3 regions of the Mesorhizobium cantuariense genome follow, and region 1 is predicted to be linked to each of the others. Evidence: riboswitches for the same ligand, from Rfam matches in the RefSeq annotation. Region 1 holds a riboswitch; each other region holds the start of a gene.
The links. Region 1 has a riboswitch for cobalamin ahead of ACFOJ9_RS19515 (DUF1636 family protein). Riboswitches for the same ligand answer to the same signal wherever they lie in the genome.
Positions count from the first base shown of each region.

Region 2: linked by a shared signal. The riboswitch ahead of ACFOJ9_RS35735 (aromatic ring-hydroxylating oxygenase subunit alpha) and the one ahead of ACFOJ9_RS19515 (DUF1636 family protein) in region 1 are both predicted to bind cobalamin.
Region 3: linked by a shared signal. The riboswitch ahead of ACFOJ9_RS12045 (DUF1636 family protein) and the one ahead of ACFOJ9_RS19515 (DUF1636 family protein) in region 1 are both predicted to bind cobalamin.

Region 1 covers NZ_JBHRVD010000001.1:4,024,230-4,028,433, forward strand. The annotation lists gene ACFOJ9_RS19505 (NADH-quinone oxidoreductase subunit A) at 1-206, opposite strand, end outside; gene ACFOJ9_RS19510 (winged helix-turn-helix domain-containing protein) at 538-1,737, shown strand; cobalamin riboswitch at 1,767-1,970, shown strand; gene ACFOJ9_RS19515 (DUF1636 family protein) at 2,010-2,438, shown strand; gene cobW (cobalamin biosynthesis protein CobW) at 2,441-3,493, shown strand; gene ACFOJ9_RS19525 (cobaltochelatase subunit CobN) at 3,512-4,204, shown strand, end outside.
Region 2 covers NZ_JBHRVD010000001.1:7,299,647-7,303,850, forward strand. The annotation lists gene ACFOJ9_RS35730 (2Fe-2S iron-sulfur cluster-binding protein) at 1-538, opposite strand, end outside; gene ACFOJ9_RS35735 (aromatic ring-hydroxylating oxygenase subunit alpha) at 571-1,818, opposite strand; cobalamin riboswitch at 1,933-2,134, opposite strand; gene ACFOJ9_RS35740 (DUF680 domain-containing protein) at 2,639-2,839, shown strand; gene ACFOJ9_RS35745 (DUF680 domain-containing protein) at 2,911-3,123, shown strand; gene ACFOJ9_RS35750 (DUF680 domain-containing protein) at 3,193-3,393, shown strand; gene ACFOJ9_RS35755 (DUF680 domain-containing protein) at 3,463-3,699, shown strand; gene ACFOJ9_RS35760 (ABC transporter ATP-binding protein) at 3,778-4,204, opposite strand, start outside.
Region 3 covers NZ_JBHRVD010000001.1:2,570,609-2,574,812, forward strand. The annotation lists gene ACFOJ9_RS12030 (DSD1 family PLP-dependent enzyme) at 1-580, shown strand, start outside; gene ACFOJ9_RS12035 (GyrI-like domain-containing protein) at 585-1,418, opposite strand; gene ACFOJ9_RS12040 (DUF4198 domain-containing protein) at 1,629-2,363, shown strand; cobalamin riboswitch at 2,444-2,650, shown strand; gene ACFOJ9_RS12045 (DUF1636 family protein) at 2,744-3,142, shown strand; gene ACFOJ9_RS12050 (ABC transporter ATP-binding protein) at 3,139-3,927, shown strand; gene ACFOJ9_RS12055 (ABC transporter substrate-binding protein) at 3,979-4,204, shown strand, end outside.

The DNA of each region.
Region 1 (4,204 bases):
AGGATCGACACCAGGTAGAAGCGGATGTCGAATTTCATGCGGGCGTCGTCGAACGAGTTGAAACCGCACTCGTAGGCGGAAAGCTTTTCAGGATCGGGATTGCGGTAAGCCACCAGGAAGGGTGCGGCCAGCAGCGCCAGGCCGACAACCAGCGCCACGCCGATGAACAGCACGATGGGCAGGTATGAGCTTAGAAGTGCGTTCATGCTCGGCTTTCCGTTGGCGCCAATCCACGTTGATTACAGCACCGGACCCTAATGCGGAAGCGTGACAGTTTAACCGCTGAACCGTTTTAAGGGCCTATGCTGCAACGCGGCGAGGGTTAGCGCAGCACTTCCAGCGAAGCAAGTCAAACCTTGTTCAAAACACTGACCTGGACGGCATATCCGAGGAAACTGGTCCGATCCGCTCCTGTTTGATTTCCTTCGCTTTTTACTCCACTTTTCTCTGCTGACATGGTTGCCGCCAAAACCCTGCTAGCATGGCCCGGAATCAGTCATCCGACCCTCGGTCAAAACACTTCAAAGTGATGCCTGCATGAAGGAAAAGATCTCGCTCCCCACGGCCCGGCGCATCGCGCTTGCCGCCCAAGGGTTTCTCGATCCCCGCCCGACCGGTACGCCTGACCGCCGGCATTTCGCCCGCACACTCTCCCGCACCGGCCTGTTGCAGATCGATTCCGTCAGCGCGGTGGTGCGCGCTCATTATATGCCGCTCTATTCGCGCCTTGGCCCCTACCCGCTCGCTCTGCTCGACAATGCCGCGGTGACGCGCAAGCGCACAGTGTTCGAATACTGGGCGCACGAGGCCTCCTTCCTGCCGGTCGAGACCTACCCGCTGATGCGCTGGCGCATGCAGCGCGCCGAGCGAGGCGACGAGATGTATCTGGGCCTCGCCAAATGGGGCCGCGAGCACGCCGCCTATATCGAAGAGATCTACCGCCAGGTCGCCGAGCGCGGCCCGATCGCCGCTTCCGCACTCGAAGGCCAGAAAGGCTCGGGTGGCTGGTGGGGCTGGAGCCATGCCAAGCACGCCTTTGAATGGCTGTTCTGGGCCGGCCGCATCACCACGGCGCATCGCCGCGGTTTCGAGCGCTTCTATGATCTGCCCGAACGCGTGCTGCCGCAGGCGATCCTCGATCTGCCGGTGCCGGCCGCCGAGGACGCGCACCGCGAATTGCTGCGCATTTCCGCCCGCGCCCATGGCATCGCGACATCAGGCGACCTGCGCGACTATTTCCGCCTGTCGCCGGCCGATATGAAAGGCCGGCTGGAGGAACTGGTCGAAACGTGCGAGCTGCTGCCGCTGCGTGTCGAAGGCTGGGACAAGCCCGCCTATCTTCATAAAGACGCCCGTCTGCCACGAAAGATCGAAGCTCGCGCCCTGCTGGCGCCGTTCGACCCGGTCGTCTTCGAACGCTCGCGCACGGAGCGGCTGTTCGATTTCCACTACCGCATCGAGATCTACACGCCGGCCGACAAGCGGCAATACGGCTATTATGTCCTGCCGTTCCTGCTCGGCGACAGGATCGTGGCGCGCGTCGACCTCAAGGCCGACCGGCCTGCCAGCGTCCTGCGTGTCCATGCGGCCTATGCCGAGCCCAACGCGCCACCGCAGACGGCCGCCCAGCTGTTCGAGGAACTGAAGCAGATGCAGGGCTGGCTGGGCCTTGAACGCATCGAAGTGACACCGGCTGGTGACTTGGGTCCGGCGCTGGCCGACCTGACCGCGTCGTAAGCTCGCGTTGACACCGCTGCCCGCAAAAGCCTAAATCCGTTCCAGACGGTCTCCTCTCTTCAACGAGAGGAGCCAAGAGGGAATGCGGTGCGGGACAAAATCCCAAATCCGCGGCTGTCCCCGCAACTGTAAGCGAAGAGCCAAGGCCGAAAGCCACTGGGAATTCCCGGGAAGGCGGCTACCCAAGGCGATGACCCGCGAGCCAGGAGACCTGCCGTCTGCGACTGTAGAATCCGATCGCCCGGCGGGTTTCCGGGCAAGGAGCCCGATCTTTGGACCACGACAGCAGTTTTTCGGCTGGCACAGCGGATATTTCGTCCGGCCATGATGATGCCTTGGCTGGCGTCACGGTCATCGTCTGCGCTTCCTGCCGCGATGAAACCGGCTCCGACGCCCATCCCCGCGCCGGCGCACTGCTGGCGGACGACACGCGCCGCGCCGCATCTGGCGAAGACATCCGCATCCGCAGCGTCGAATGCCTTGGCAATTGCAAGCGGCGTCTGAGCGCCGCCATCCTGCGCGACGGTTGCTGGAGCTATGTCTTCGGCGACCTGACCGCAACCAGCGGCGCCGATCTCGTCACCGGAGCCAAACTCTTCGCCACCTCGAAGGACGGCCTGATCCCATGGCGCGGCCGTCCCGATAGCCTGAAGCGTGGCCTCGTTGCCCGCATCCCTCCCCTCGACCTGTTGAAGGACTGACCATGACCGCTCCAGATTCGTCTGCGAACCTCTCCCGCGTTCCCTGCACCGTCGTCACCGGCTTTCTCGGCGCCGGCAAGACGACGCTGGTCCGCCATCTGCTGGAAAACGCCGGCGGCAAGCGTCTTGCCATCATCGTCAACGAATTCGGCGACATCGGCATCGATGGCGAGATCCTCAAGGGTTGCGGCATCGACACCTGCCCGGAGGAAAACATCGTCGAACTGGCCAATGGCTGCATCTGCTGCACCGTCGCCGACGATTTCGTGCCGGCGCTCGACCGGATCCTGTCGCTGACGCCGAGGGTCGACCACATCCTGATCGAGACGTCGGGCCTGGCGCTGCCTAAGCCGTTGGTCCAGGCTTTCCAGTGGCCGAGCGTGAAAAGCCGGGTGACCGTCGACGGCGTCATCGCCGTCGTCGACGGGCCGGCATTGGCAGAGGGTCGCGTCGCCAACGACATGGACGCCCTGCAGGCGCAGCGCGCCCAGGACGAGACGCTCGACCACGACGATCCGGTCGAGGAGGTGTTCGAGGACCAGATCGCCTGCGCCGACCTGATCATCCTGTCGAAGAGCGACCTGATGGACGCCGCCGGCACCGCCCGCGCCAACGCCATCATCAACGAACACTCCGCCCGCGCGGTGAAGATCGTGCCGACGTCGCATGGCAAGGTCGATCCCTCGGTGCTGCTCGGGCTCGGTCTCGCCGTTGAGGACGACATCGAGAACCGCAAGTCCCATCATGACGGCGCATTCGATCATGAGCATGACGACTTCGACACGTTCATTGTCGACATTGCCTCGATCGCCAATCCCGATGAGCTGGCAAAGCGCGTCGCCACCGTGGCCGAAGAAGAGAACGTGCTGCGCGTGAAGGGCTTCGTCGAGGTCGGCGGCAAGCCGATGCGGCTCTTGCTGCAGGCGGTCGGGCCGCGCGTCAATCATTACTACGACCGCGCCTGGACGGCGCAGGACGACCGCCGTTCGCGCCTCGTCGTCATCGGCCTGAAGGGGCTGAACCGTCCGGCGATCGAGCGTATACTCGCCGGCTGATTTCGGACACGGGTTGCGATGCACATCCTAACCACGACATCCGCCTCGCTCGACGACCTCGCCGAGCCGGTCGATCTGCGGCAGACGCCGGCGGATATTGTGGCCCTGTCCTTCACCGACAGCGATCTCGCCGGACTGGCGGCAGCCTGGAAGGCCGAAGCGGAACACCTGCCCTCGATGCGGCTGGCTGCCCTGCGCGACCTGCGGCATCCCATGTCCGTCGACCTCTGGGTCGACAGCGTCGCCCGCCACGCCAAGATCATCCTCGTCCGCATCCTCGGCGGCTACGACTGGTGGCGCTACGGTTGCGACCAGCTTGCCTCGACCGCCCGCGAGCGCGGCATAAAACTGGCGCTGCTGCCCGGCGAATGCCGAGACGAGGATCTGCGCCTGATCGAAGCCTCGACATTGCCGCGCGAGGAGTTGGACGGCCTGCTCGACTATTTTCGCGAGGGCGGCCCGGCGAATATGAGTGCGCTGGTGCGGAGGCTGGCGCGGTTGGCGGGACAGGATGCGGCTGTTGCAGAGCCGGTTGCCGTGCCGAAAGTTGGCTACTACGAACCCGGCCGCGGCGTCGTCCCCCTCCCCCTCGAGGGGAGGGTCCGGCCGCAGGCCGGGGGTGGGGTCCTCTCCGAAGCGCGCCGACTCAAAGAAACGCCGCGACCGGTCGTACCAACCCCACCCGGCCCTGCGGGCCACCCTCCCCTCGAG
Region 2 (4,204 bases), 3.3 Mb from region 1:
GGCTGCCGAGCAGTTCGAGTTCCTTGCGGAAAATGATCTCTTCCGGACGGCGCGCGCAGTTGACGAAGCCGACATCGGTCCATGGCGCGCAGTCGTTCAGCCAGCGCAGCATCGACATCATCGGCGTCACGCCCGAGCCGGCCGAAATGAACAGATACTTGGCCGCCGGGTGGCTGTGCAGCGAAAAGTCGCCGGTCGGCCCATAGGCCTTGACGTGCGAACCGGGCGTCAGATGGTCGAACATCCAGCGTGTGCCGGTGCTGCCCGCCTGCGCCTTTACCGTCACCGCGATCGAGAACGGCCGCGATGGCGAGGACGACAGCGTGTAGGTGCGCATCAGCGGCCCGTCGGCGGTCGGCAGTTCCAGCGTCAAGAACTGGCCCGGCTTGTAGCGGAACCAGGTCTGGTTGTCGGAGCGGAAGGTGAAGGTCTTTACGTCAGGCGCTTCGTCGCTGACGCCGATCACTTCCAGCACCTGCAGCCTGTCGTTCCAGGGCGTCATCTGGTCGAGATGGCGATAGAGGCCAAGATCCGTCATCGCATTCATCCTCTTGTCCCTTTTGTTTTGGGCTAGGCGACGCTGCGCAGCGCCGGCCGGCCGCCCTCGGCAAGGCGCGGCCCGATGAACGACGCGTACCACTCGACGAACTGGATGACGCCGCCCTCATGCAGCTCCGAATAGGGGCCGGGTTCATAGGCGGGCGACAGGATGCCGAAGGCGTTTTCCTCGACGATGCGGCGGTCCTGGTCGTTGGTCTCGGTCCAGACATGGGTGAGGTCTTCGATGGTATAATCGATGCCCTCGATCGCATCCTTGTGCACCAGCCATTTGGTCGTCACCGCCGTTTCCGTGGCGCTGATCGGCAGCACCCGGAAGGTCACGGCGTGGTCGCCGAGGATATGGTTCCAGGTCGTCGGATAGTGGTAGAGCAGCAAGGAGCCGATGCGGTCGGTTGAAACGCCGTCGGACAGGTTCTTCTTCACCGCCCGCTTTCCCGTCATCGTGTAGCTGACGGCATCGCGCAGCAGCGGCGCGCGGGTGGCGCGGTATTGCCCGGCCGGATCGATGCGGAATTTGCTCGGCAGGCCGGCGGCCTCGCATTTGGCCCAATGCGCGACCATCTCAGGGTCGCTGTCGGCGCCGTTGACGCCGGTCACGGTAGGCGCCTCGGGGAAGGTCTTGCACAGCTCGGGATGATTGGCGACACAGTGGTAGCACTCGCGATTGTTTTCCCAGACCAGCTTCCAATTGCCCTTCTCGATGATCGTGCTTTCGAAGGCGATCTTTGCTTCGCGCAACCGGTGCGGCAAAAGATAAGGTTCGATCATCGCCCGCATCGGCGCGAAATCCGCCGGCTCCTTGGCCAGGCAGATGAAGATGTAGCCGCCGACGCTCTCGCAGGCGACCGGCTTCAGGCTGAACTCACTCTTGTCGAAACCATCGGCCATCTGGCGGGCGAACAGCAGGCGGCCGTCGAGCTCGTAGGTCCACTGGTGATAGGGGCAGACGAGCTTTGCCGCGGTACCCTTCTCTGTGTTGCAGACACGGCTGCCGCGATGCCGGCAGGAATTGTGGAAGGCGTTGATCTTGCCTTGCTGGTCGCGGACGAGAACGACCGGATAGTCGCCGATCTGTACTGTGATGTAGCTGCCCGGCTTCGGCAGCTCGCAATCATGGCCGATGAACAGCCAGTCGCGATACCAGATCAGCTCCATGTCGAGCTTGAAGTAGTCTGGATCGGTGTAGAAGGGCTGCTCTAGCGAAAAGCCTTGCCTGCGGCTGTTCAAGAGCCTCAGCATGTCGTTGCGAATATCCATGTCCTGTCCTCATTTTTAAGGACTGAACTGGTGGTGACGGAGGAAGGATTGGACGCAGGCCGGCAATGCGCCGGACATGCACGATCCACCTCTTGATCGCCCACCGCGATCAGTCGAGTCTAGAAATCTCGGGCTGGTTTCCGGGCTCTGGAGTTGTCCTTGCGGACCATCGCGACACCTTCCCAGGCAGTTGCCCAGTGGTCTCCCGTTGCGACTTGAACTCCACCACCGTTGCGGGGGCAGCGCCGGATTCTGACCGGCTTCCCAATTCTCCGCCTCGTCGTCACGAAGCGGCACCTGAGATGGTATGATCTAACCACGATCGCGGGCGCGTCATCGGCATGAAAACGACATCGTATCCATGCGGCGCGACACGGCATGCGAAACGTTGCGACTGACTGTTGCTGGCTGAAATCCCTTCTCTCGGGCGGCCATTTGCCGGCTGCGATCTTCTCGAATCCGGCTCCGGCGGGGGCCAAAAAAGGTTAACAGTTTCGAAAAGTGACTATTAGCTTGTTCTAAAATCGAACCGAACGGTTCGTTTCTGTTGACAGTGCGTACAGGACGGTGTGAACGCTGGGCCTGCGAAATAGTTGGTGATATGGCTGGCGTTTTTATCTAACATATTGATTAATATAAGGAAAAGGTAGGGTGTAGAAGCCCTTTTTGCAATTTCAAGTGGCGGGTTCATGGTCCACATGGAACAACTTCGTGATTGGAAAAGGCAGACCAGCCCTACCACATCGGGGCTGTCCGAACGACGCGATTTCCTCCCAAGACACGCCGCTAGACGGACGGGAAAAATACTGGAGTACATAAAATGAAAAAGATCATTCTCACTGCCGCCGCCCTTCTGGCCATTTCCGGCAGCGCCTTCGCTAATGGTAGCGACCACTATGGTTCGAACGCCCCGGCAGCCACTGCCGTCGACAGCTCGTACACCGCTTCGGTCAAGAAGTCGGAACCGGCTGCCCAGACGCCTGCTCAGGGCAGCGACCGCAACCTCTTCGGCAACCACTAACAGCCGAATCACCAGTTGACGGCGGGTTCGCCCGCCGCCCTGGCGAAATCCAAAAATTCAGGAGACTTGAAATGAAGAAGATCATTCTTGCTACCGCCGCCGTTCTGGCCATCTCGGGCAGCGCTTTCGCCGGCAGCGACAACTTTGGCTCCAATGGCGCCAACCAGCCTGCCGTCACCTCGGTTGACAGCTCGTATACGGCTTCGATCCAGCAGAAGTCGGCTCCGGCTGAAAAGCAGCCCGTCGTTCAGGGCAGCGACCGCAACCTCTTCGGCAACAACTAACAGCGGATTCGCAATTGACGGTGGGTCTGCCCGCCGTCCTGGCGAAATCCAGAAATTCAGGAGACTAAAATGAACAAGATCATTCTCACTGCCGCCGCCGTTCTGGCCATCACCGGCAGCGCCTTCGCCGGCAGCGACAACTTCGGCTCCAACGGTGCCAACCAGCCTGCTGCCGCAGTGGACCAGTCGTACACGGCTTCCACCAAGACCTCGGAGCCGGTTGCCCAGACGCCCGCTCAGGGCAGCGACCGTAACCTCTTCGGTCGCTAACAACCAATTTCCCAGTTGACGGCGGCTGCGCCTGCCGTCCTGGCGAAATCTAGAATTCAGGAGACTAAAATGAACAAGATCCTTATTGCTGCCGCCGCCGTTCTGGCCATCACCGGCAGTGCCTTCGCTGGCAGCGACAACTTTGGCTCCAACGGCGCCAATCAGCCTGCCGTCACTTCGGTTGACACCGCGCACACGAACTCGATCCGCAACAGCGGTGGCGTCGTCGAGAAGCTGCTCAATTCGTCGGGCGACGTACAGAAGTCCGCCCCTCAGGGCAGCGACCGGAACCTCTTCGGCCGCTAACAGCCGAAGCTGATCTTCAGAAGAAGAGCGGCGGGCCAAGCCCGCCGCTCTTTTTTACGTCCGAGACGTGGTCCTGCCTCAGGCCGCCTTTGCTTCCGGCTTTTGCAGCGCAAAGGAATGTCCGTCCGCATCGAAGATATGCAGGTCCTCGCCATTGGCGCTCAGCCGCAATGTCGAACCGCGCTTGACCTCGACATTGCCGGGCAGCTTGGTCACCAGCGGCAGATCGGCGCGGCCGATGTCGATATAAACCAGCTGGACTTCGCCGAGCTGCTCGACATAGTCGACCGTTCCCTCGAACAGATAGTCAGCGCCGCTGGAGATGATCAGATCTTCCGGCCGCACGCCGAAGCTCACCGCGGTACCCTTCGCCGAAGCCGGCGTCGTGATCGGCACGGTTGCTTTGCGCCCGCCGACATGGCTGACGACGGTCGGGTTGCCGGTCTTGTCGATGGTCGCCGGCAGAATGTTCATGGCCGGCGAGCCGATGAACTGGGCTACGAAC
Region 3 (4,204 bases), 1.5 Mb from region 1:
TCCGGGTCTGTTCGGCGGGCCGGCGAAAGCCTTGGCAAAGGCGTCGGCGCAGGCCACGGCGTTCGTCGCTTGTCTCGGCGCCGACCAGCGCCGCATCCTGAACATCGGCGGCAGCAAGACCGCGCTGCTCCATCATGGCGGCGTCGCCAACGAGGTGTCGATGGGCTCGGCCTTCGTGCTGCCCAGCGACTTCGATACATCAGGCCTCGACGGTTTCCAGCCGGCGGCCTTTATCGCGACGCCGATGCTGAAAGTGGTCGAGTCGATGTTGCCCGGTCCGCCGGCCGTCACCCGCGCGCTGCAGGCGCTCGGCCGGTTCCCGCGCAAGGGTTGCTACCTCTATGGCGGCAAATGGATGGCCGAACCGGTCTTTCCCGAAGGCATGCAGACGAACGGCCTGCTCGGCCTGTCCTCCAACCAGCAATTCATGAGCCTGCCGGCCGATGCGACCGCAAGGCCAGGCGACTATGCATTTCTGCGGCCGACGCAGAGCGAGGCCGTGCTGCAGCAGTTCGGATCGATCGCGGTGTTTTCCGGCGGCAGGATCGCCGATCGCTGGTCGGCACTGCCGATGGCGTGATCGGCTACGCCTTCACCGGTATCCAGATCTCCAGCCCGCCATTGCCGCTGCGCGGGTCGAATTCGGGGCCATAGCGTTCGAATTCCGGCGCATCCGATATCTCGTGGCCGGAGGCCGGCAGCCATTTGTTCCAGATGGTGTTGACCGTACGGCGGATGGTCGAGATGTGTTCGCGGTGGGCAAAGACCGCATATTTCTGCGCCGGCACCCGCACCCGGCTGAATTCCCTGGGCAGGTCGGAAAAATCAGACACTTCGACGCCGGCGATGTAGTCGAAATTGCCGGCATCGTCGCCGTTGACGCAGACGCCATAGGCGACGTTGCCGGTCTCGCCCGGAATGCTGCCGATATAGGGGCCAAAGCGCTGCCACTGCATCGGGATGGCGGCGCTGGTTTCGCAACTGTAGCGTTCGCCGAGACCAGCGATCAGAAACGGCCGGCTGGTCTCGAAACGCGGCGCCTCGAGATTGGCAAGAAAGGACTGGTCCATCAGGATCGGCTCCACGAGGTCGAGCTTGTCGAGTGTGCCTTGCGCGCGCACCAGTTCCGGCGTCGTGCCGAACTGATCGCGGAAGGCACGGGTGAACGCCTCATGCGAGTTGTAGCCGGCGTCGAGCGCGACGATGAGGATGTCGGGCGCGCCGCTGGCCAGCTTGCGGGCCGCCTTGGTCAGCCGGCGTGAGCGCATGTAGCCCATCACCGAGCGGCCGGTGGCAGCCCCGAAAGCCCGCGTCACATGAAAACGCGACACGCCGCTGCTTTGGGCGACATCGTCGAGCGAGATCGCCTCCGGCAGATGGCTCTCGACGAACCACAGCGCTTTTTCGGTCGGGTTCATACGGCTCTTTTTCGCATTGGCCGGATCATCTTGCCGTCTCCGCGCGCGGCCAGTTTGATCGAAATTGCGCAGAGCACAAAATCCAGACCACTGCGAGAGGGAAATCAATATTTTCCGGCGCCTCAGGCTTGGCCTCGACAAGAGGGATTGACAGCGCAGCGAAATATCTCTTCAAGGGTAATGTTATTACATATCAAAATGAGGCACAACATGATCCCCTCTCTCGCAAGACCGTTCGCTCTCGTCGCCGCACTGCTGGCCACCTCCACCGCCGCTTTTGCACACGGCGCATGGATTGCCGAGCGCTGGGGCGACCTTGCTGTGATCTATGGCCATGGCGCCGGCGACGATCCCTATGATCCTGCCAAGGTGACGGAGGTCGTCGCGCTCGGGCAAGACGGCAAACCAGTCGCCGTCGAAATCAAGCCGATGGGCAACCACGCCATCCTGTCGGCAGCATCGGAGCCGGCCGTGATCGGGCTGGTGTTCGACAATGGTTTCTGGTCGCAGGGCGCAGACGGCAAATGGGTCAACAGGCCCAGGCACGAGGTTCCCGGTGCGAAGTCGAGCGGTCACTACATCAAGAACAACATCAGCCTCATCCACGCCGAAGGGCCGCTGCCTGTTCTCCCGAAGCAGACCCTCCAGATCGTCCCGTTGAGCAACCCGAAGGAACTCAAAGCAGGTGACACGTTCAAGGTGAAAGTTCTGTTCGAAGGCGCGCCGTTGCCCGATGTCGAGGTGATGATCGACTATGTGAATGCGCCCAGCCTCAAATCCGTAAAGACCGACGCCCATGGTGAGGTCGAGATCGAACTGCGCAATGACGGCCTCAACGTGCTTGCGGTCGATCGCTCCGTGGTGCTCGGGGACGATCCTGCGGCTGATGAGATTGGCTATACCGCGACGCTGAGCTTTGTCGCTGCCGATCACGTCGACGAATGAAGTCTCTAGGACGAGCGTGAGGGCGGCGAAATTCGAAAGGACGTATCGCAAAAAGTCGTTGTGATGCGATCGATGGAAATCTACGCTGGGGCGGTGATGGTCCCCGAGTCGAAAGGCGAGGGGTGAAAAGGGAACACGGTGAGATCCCCAGGGGTCGAGGCCGTGGCTGCCCCCGCAACTGTAAGCGGCGAGCAAAATCCGTGAATGCCACTGGCCGGCAAGGCTGGGAAGGCAGGATGGCGCAACGACCCGCGAGCCAGGAGACCTGCCATCAGCATGAGTTGACCGGACGGGGTGTGCCGGGAGGAAACGCGAATCTCGGTCTTGTCGGCCGGTTCGCCAGCTTCCTTCCGTCGCCAGTTTTGGAAAGTGACGGAAAGTTGGACGGCTCCATCGATCCCATCCATCGCATCATCGTGTGCACGCTTTGCCGTGACCATGTGACTGGCGTCAGGTCCGGGGAAGACCTTTGTGCCGATTTGCACTCCCGGCTCTCGGCCCAGCATGAGCCGGCGGTGGCGCGGGGCTTCGCGGTCGAAGGCGTGGCCTGCATGGCAGGTTGCTCACGGCCGCTGACGGTCGCCTTCCAGGCGCAAGGCAAGACTGCCTATCTCTTCGGCTCCATCGACGCACGCGCCGATGTTGGCGACCTCGTGCGATTCGCCAAACTCTACGCCTCGCTCGCCGATGGCTGGTGCAGTTCCGGTCAGCATCCGGCGGGATTGGCCGGCAAGACGCTGGCCCGCATCCCCGGCGATCCGGCGGGCAGCAGCCGATGACCGTAGCGCTTCTCGAAGCACGTGACCTCTGTGCCATGGCCAATGGGCGGGATCTGGTTCAAGCGGTCAGCTTGTCGGTGGCCGCTGGCGACCGCCTTGCCATCATTGGTCCCAACGGCGCCGGCAAGACGACGCTGCTGCGCATGCTGTCGGGCATGCTGCGGCCGAGCTTAGGCGAGGTGAAGCTCGCCGGGCGTCGTCTGGACAGGATTTCGGCCGCCGAGCGTGCACTGCATATCGCCGTGGTCGGCCAGACCGACCAGCCCGATCCGCGGCTGGCGGTGATCGACTATGTCGAGCTTGGCCGGGTCCCGCACGCCGGGCTGAGGCGCAGGAGCGAGGAACGCGATATTGTCGTCGACGCGCTGCGCCGGACCGGCCTGCTGCCGCTGCTTGGCCGCACCATCGGCTCGCTGTCGGGCGGCGAGCGCCAACGCGCCCAACTGGCGCGCGCCATCGCCCAGCAGCCCAAGATCCTGTTCCTCGACGAGCCGACCAACCATCTCGACCCGCGCGCCCGCGGCGAACTGCTCGAACTCGTGGCCAGCTTCGAGATGACGGTGATCGCGGTGCTGCACGATCTGGCGCTGGTGGCACCTTTCGCCACCCGGGTGGCGGTGATGAACCATGCCCGTCTGCAGGCGCTTGCCGCACCGCGCGAAGCGCTGACCCAACAGCTGATCCGCGAGATTTTCGGCATCGACGTGTTGCGCCTGCGCCATCCGACCGAAGACCGCGAACTGACGGTGTTCGAGGTTCCGAACCGTGCCTCGCCGCCATCCTGATTGAAGCCGTTCCGTATTCGACCCAATCCCATCCACAAAGGAGCAAAACCCGTGAAACGCCTTGCCTTTTCGCTTGCCTTCTCGCTGCTGGCCTCGACCGCCCTGGCCTTTCCGGTCACCGTCGACAGCTGCGGCAAGCCGCTGACCTTCGACGCGCCGCCGAAGCGCGCGGTCATCCAGGATCTCAACATGGCCGAGATGGCTTTCGCGCTGAAACTGCAGCCGTCGATCGTCGGCCTGACCGGCATCACCGGATGGTACAAGGTCGGTCCCGAAT